One region of the Leptospira mayottensis 200901116 genome, then DNA from elsewhere that is predicted to be linked to it. Evidence: riboswitches for the same ligand, from Rfam matches in the RefSeq annotation. Region 1 holds a riboswitch; the other holds the start of a gene.

What was found. A riboswitch is a leader RNA that binds a small molecule or an ion and turns the genes downstream of it on or off. The one in region 1 is predicted to bind cobalamin.
Region 2: another riboswitch for cobalamin. It lies ahead of LEP1GSC190_RS18545 (cobalt-precorrin-5B (C(1))-methyltransferase); the one in region 1 lies ahead of LEP1GSC190_RS04730 (TonB-dependent receptor plug domain-containing protein).

The regions. Positions count from the first base shown of each region.
Region 1 covers NZ_CP024871.1:1,052,457-1,055,607, reverse strand. Annotated here, with positions in the region: gene LEP1GSC190_RS04730 (TonB-dependent receptor plug domain-containing protein) at 1-1,492, opposite strand, end outside; cobalamin riboswitch at 1,588-1,755, opposite strand; gene LEP1GSC190_RS04725 (leucine-rich repeat domain-containing protein) at 2,124-3,017, opposite strand.
Region 2 covers NZ_CP024872.1:212,836-215,986, reverse strand. Annotated here, with positions in the region: partial or broken gene cobI (precorrin-2 C(20)-methyltransferase) at 1-492, opposite strand, end outside; partial or broken gene LEP1GSC190_RS18545 (cobalt-precorrin-5B (C(1))-methyltransferase) at 489-1,286, opposite strand; cobalamin riboswitch at 1,476-1,660, opposite strand; gene LEP1GSC190_RS18540 (hypothetical protein) at 2,063-3,151, shown strand, end outside.

The DNA of each region.
Region 1 (3,151 bases):
GCCTCAGATTCGGATTTGCAATGATACTCCCCTGTTCTCCGAACATTTCCAAAAAGGAAGGAATCCTATATTGTTTGGAAACGTTTGCTTGAAATTGAATATCCCAAGTTTCCTTTTCGAACAACTTCCATACAAAACCGAATTTAGGATTTGTAAATGTGGTTTTTTTCCGATCTCCCGCCAAGGGATCCTGTCTTCTATACCAAGGTTCCTCCGAAGGGAAACGATCCTTATAATGATCCCAAGTCACAGAAGGAACCAAAAGAACTTTTGCATTCCAAAGGCGAACTTCGTCTTCCAAACGAAAGGAAGAATACATTCTTTCTTTTAGAGGTTCCACTCTTTCGATAATATTGGAAGGAGTCAGCCTATTACGATCAAAGGATTCTTTTTCTAAAGAAGCAAACACTCTTAAGATCTGATAATAATCCGTTAGATATAACGTCGGCATAATTTGAACCCCCGCCTGTCGGATTTCCGCTCTGGAATTCGGGGTTCCTTTGGAGAATTCGGAGCCGGGATCGAAAAGATCGTCCTTGGCCGCGGTATAAAAGCTTCTAGACTCAAGACGAAAAGAATCCACGAATAAACCTTTCGTATCCGTGGCAAAAGAACCCGTGTATCGACCGTATTTTCTATGAACCCGATTCGTCTGATTCGATCCCGGCCCAGGAAGGCCGTGAATTCTATGATTGAAGTCGTTTAATAATTTTAATTCTGTTTTGCCGATTTGATACTTGAGCGTACCAAAAAGTGCCGCTCTTTCGAACGCCGAATTCCTTCTTCGATCAATAGTGTCGTCTAACGTGTTTAAAACTACGGTCCCGTGATCGTTTTTAAAAGAAAAGTTCTGATCCGATTTTTCGCCGAGCGCCAAAAAACTCGCTCCGATCCCGTTGTAAGTTCCGGTATGAGAAATGCTAGCCTTACCCGTGTTAAAGGAACCGCCCCCTAGATTGACTCTCGTTCTGGGTTTTCCGGAATCTTTTCTTGTAACGAGGTTGACTGAACCCCCGATCGCAGAACCGGAAAAGCCGATCGGATTTCCGGATCGATAGACTTCCACACTTTCTAAACTGTCGAAAGGAAGATCAGCAAGATTGACTTCCCCACCTTGGGAATTATTTAACGGAATTCCATCCAAATAGATCCTGGATTGATTTGGATTTGTGCCTCGGATGGAAAGTGTGGAATAAGAACCAAGCCCTCCAAAAGATCTGACCCTCAGCCCGGCCTCTCTTTCTAAAACCTCAGGCAAGGACGTATAACGCACGGACGTTTCATCCAGTTTGATCGCGGATTGAAATCCGCTCGGGTTGGAACGAAAGTTTTGGGAACCGGAATCGGGAACCTTTCCAATCACCTGAACAGTTTCCGTTTTTTGAGCAGTCGTGGAATTCAAATTATCCTGAGCGGCAATCCCGGAAACAAAAATAGAAAAAAATAGGATTATAGAATATTCTAAAATTAAAATGTAATTAAATAATCTCATTTCTTGCCCGATTAAAAACGCCGGGAAAGAAAAACCGGAAAATCCGAGCGGAAGAAGGCCTATTTTTCAAACCCGACTTTACTCCCGAAAGTCCCGTCAGTTTGTTCGGCTTGTTAGGTCTTCTGGCTCTCGCCGATTTCGTATCCTTCCCGCATTTAAGCAGTGGCATTTTTGCGAAATTTTGGTTGGCGATTACAGCTGCGGGTTCAGCTCCGGACTACAACCGGATTCCCTTCCTCTTTAGGAGGACAAACAAGTTTGTATTCCAAGATTTCTAAGCATAACCCGACGAGCAAGAGAATTCTGCTGCAAAAGAAGGAAAGATTAGTTCTGCAAGGCCTAAATCAATCGGTCATTTTACGGATAAAACTCGCTCTTGTTCAATTCCAGATTTGGCACTTCGAATAAGGAGCTTACGAATCCTTTTTTGAATTCGGAGTTTGAAACAGAATTGGAAACTATACGCTTGCTACTGCAATACGCAACAATCAAAGAATTCAGGAGAAAACTCGATCAGAGATTATAAACGTTATGCATGATAGATTCGCAATGGATAAGAGCCGCCGCCAAACGATCGATTTTTTCAAACGATAAAACTTTGAACGTGAAGATGTTTAACCTTCCACCGCAACTACAGTTCCCCTCTGCGTCGTAACAACTTCCCATCTATGTCGTATTCCAGCAGAAGATTCCGAATTCTTTCCTTCTCTTGAAGTGAAAAATTATTTCCTTTCAAAACCAAACGCCACAAGTTCTTCAGTTGTCCAATTTCTTTGGGAAGAGTTGTAAGTTGATTATTGCTTAAATCTAAACTTCTCAGCTTTTGAAGTTGTCCAATTTCTTTAGGAATAGTCGTAAGCTGATTCCCGCTTAAATTCAATTCTTCCAGCTCTGAAAGGTTTCCAACTTCATTAGGAAGAATTGTAATTTGATTTTCATTCAAATACAGCTTTTGCAGATTCTTGAATCGCCCAATCTCCATTGGAATAGTTGTAAGCTGATTATTATATAACTCTAAACTTCTTAAATTCTTAAGTTGTCCGATCTCATTCGGAAGAGTTGTAAGCTGATTATTATATAACTCTAAACTTCTTAGATTCTTAAGCTGTCCGATCTCATTCGGAAGAGTTGTAAGTCCGTTATATGCTAAATCTAAACTTTCCAGATTCTTAAGTTGTTCAATCTCTTTTGGAAGGGCTGCAAGTTGATTACTACTTAAACCTAACTTTTCCAAATTCTTAAGTTGTCCGATCTCGTTAGGAAGAATTGTCAATTTATTTCTATTTAAATCTAATTCTCTCAAATTTTGAAGTTGCCCGATTTGTCTCGGAAGAATTTTGATTCCTTGATCGTCCAAATTCAGAATACGAACATCCGAAGGATTTTGGAAAGCCTCTACCAAATTTGTGTATGTTTTCACTTCCGTCGTTTGTTCTTGCGTTTCTACTTCGTTGAAAAAAAAGATAAAAATCAAAAGGAGCATTTCGACTCTATGAAAACGAGTCGGTATTGTAAAAAAGCTCATGAGACGGATTTTCCAAATCAAATTTGATTGAATGAACAAGGAAAGAACGAGTATCGTTTCAGCGCAATTTTTTTCAATGAGAAAAGTAATTTTGCAATACTTTAAGAGGCCGGTACAGATCTTCGGCCATGAGA
Region 2 (3,151 bases), on a different replicon from region 1:
GGAAGTTCCGGGGATCACGCAGAAACGTTCTCTTCCATCTGCGAAAGGGGTTTTAAGAGTAGCGGGAATTGCAGTGATGGACGAAACTGCTGGAACGATTTCCACTTCGATCCCGGGCCAACGATCGTTTGCTTCTTCTAAAAGATAATTCCAGGAGCTGTAGACGGAAGGGTCGTCTTGGGTGATGAAGGCAACGTTATGTTTCTTTTTTAAACGTTTCCCAATTTCTGAAAAGGCTTTATCCCAAGTGGGAATGAGAATCTTCGGATCTTTCGTCATAGGAAAATGAAGAAACAATTTTTCTTGGGTAGAATTTTCTCTTACAATCGGAGAACAAACCCTCCATGCGAAAGGTTCCAGATGTTCACTACTTTTAGGAATGGCTAGGACTGAGACCGAATTCAAAACATGCACCGCTCTGAGAGTGATCAAGTCAGTGGCTCCTGGACCAAACTCGACTCCGTAGAGTTTTCCATATTTGCGGACAATCATGCGAAAAATCCGTCCGGTTTTATGATTTTAAAAATATGAATTGGATTCAAAGCTTCGTATTTAAGATAATTTGTAAGAGGTTGCCCTCTGGAAATGTTTAGAAGCGTAACTTCGGGAACAAGGGTTAACTTTTTGAAACTGTGATAGGCCTCCGTGACGTTATCCAGAGTGACTGCGTCTATAACTAAACTTCCCAAAGAAGCAATTCTATTTAAGGAAATTCGAATAATGTCATAGAGGTTCCCTTTGGAGCCTCCAACAAAAATGCAGTCTGGGCCGGGAAGAACTTCCAAAACCTCGGGAGCCTTCCCGGGGATTACGTATACGTTATCCGTTTTTCTAGAATATGCGTTTTGTCTGCAAATTTCTAATGCATGTCTTGCGGTATTTGCGTTTTGGATGTCGATCGCAATTGGTTCAGAGATTCCCACGGATCTCGCGATATCGGATAACATTTTAGTGTTTACGGAAGAACCACCTCTATGAGTCATCATTACGCCGTCGGCCATCTTGGATAACTTTCTGATCATACCAACGATGATCACATGACGTATGGATTCTTTAACAGAGATTTTAATTCCTGTCCCGATAAAATCTCCGACTTGAATAAAGGAAAGTTCTTTCAGATTCGGGAATAGATTCATAGCGAACTTTTCGGATTTCCCGCCCGTCGTGAGGATGACGGTATCAACTTCGTATTCTCTCGCCATACGAATCGCTTGGATAACGCTCGCTTTAAATGCAGCTGTGGAAAATGGCTTGACGATGCCTGTGGTTCCGACGATGAAAATTCCAAGAACGTTTCTACTTATTTCCTTATTACCTGCGGACGTAGAAACGGCACACAACGCAATACTCCCCTTTCAAAGTGAACCTAAAACCAAACAGTAAACGAATGCATAATACCCTATTAGAATCTAACACATCTTATATTATTTTTTATTTAAGTTACGTTTACCTTGCTTCCGAGGTTTAAACGTATCTTCAAGATTTTCTTGAGATCGTATTCTGACTTTGAGATTTTCCTACTCAGCATGCCTTCCCAGGTTTAATCCCAGTGGCTTCTTCCTGTGCCTTTCGTCCCTCTTACAGCGGCGGATACCGTGACGGATTCTAACCGTCTTCCCACCGACGTGAAACGTCGATGAATCCCGTGAAAATAGGTTATAAATCCAGCAATATTCTTATTGATTCTTTTGAAAAGAATAATTTTTAATTCGAATACGGAATCCTCGGATTCCTATCGAAATTAATATTAACTGGGATTTGAAATCGATTTTTTCTTTCGTATACCTTCGTAAAATTTTTACAATTTGAAATAGAGTACTTTGAATTTAAGAATTACTTAGGCGGTGCCGAACTTGTTTTCAAACAGAATCAAAAGGTTTTTCTAGTTTTCTCAGGCAGAACTTGTATTCTAAGTAGAACACGCCAACTTTTTCGAGCTAAATCGGAGTCTATCCAATCTAAGATAGGGAAGTTTCGGAATTAAAATTGCAGGATTCTTAAAGTTAAAATCGTTTCGGAGAATCCTGCTTGACCTCAAAAGAAAGAAACTTATACATTTCGCATGTTTTTGTTAGGCCAAGCACGCCCAATTCTTGTCTGGCCGGAATTTTCTTGGATTCCTGTCATCAATGGAACTATCTTTGTGGCTCTTCTATTGGTCGTCGGATATTATCTGGAGAGACGTTTTCGGAAATCGATCGAAAATCGGGCTGCGCTTCGAGCTAAGATTCTTAAAAAGTTACCTCTCACATACATGAACGGAAGGGACGTGATTCAGATACATTCCTTTTTGGATCACACCTCGGTTTCCATACTTCAAAAAATTGCGGAGTCACAATCTTGGTTTCAGGAGATTTTTCTTCCGGAATTTGCACTTTATCTTGCTCATCAAGGGGAACTTCCTGCCTGGAGAGACACGATCATATTCAAAAGGCTGCAACATCTTGTTCGTGATCTCGGTCCTCATCCTAAAAAAATCACCCCCGTCGTATTTTTAACCGATGGAGAAGAAGCCTTTCCCGGTTTTTTGTATTCTAACCCACCGGGGCCCGACTTCGTTCAGAAGTCGCTCCGTACGAAAGTATTCACAAAAAAACTCTACAATGCGTTTCCGGTTTCGGTGGGAGATAAGCTTCACGTTTTGTATTCAGGCGATGATAAGGAATGGATGCGTTTCGACGCGAAGATTTTTAGTCTGAAAGGGAACGATATGGGTATTCAAGTAGAAACTGTTCCCGAAAAAGATCCGGAAAAAACGAGAACTTGGGGCGGAATTCAAATGGGAGGCATTGGAGGAATTCAGGAAGATGTCGTCCTGCCCGACGAATTTCAAGGAAGTCTTGTACAAATTTTAAACTACGGTGGTATGAGTCCTTCTACCGCGGCTGAGATTCAAAAAAGGGTACATACATTTAAAGAACATCCTGGTCTGGTCCGTAAAGAGCACAAACCGGAAGAAATCCAGACTTTTATAGAACTCTATTCTGCTTGTTATGCAAAATACAGATCGGACATCGCTCCCATTCCAAAACCGGTTTTACTATTTTTATATTTCTTTTATGTGGACGAGAATCTTCTTTCTCCCACGAGAATTGTTCAACTTTACGGAACGCTGGAAAAAATCAGAAGTTATACACAAGATCCTGATCCT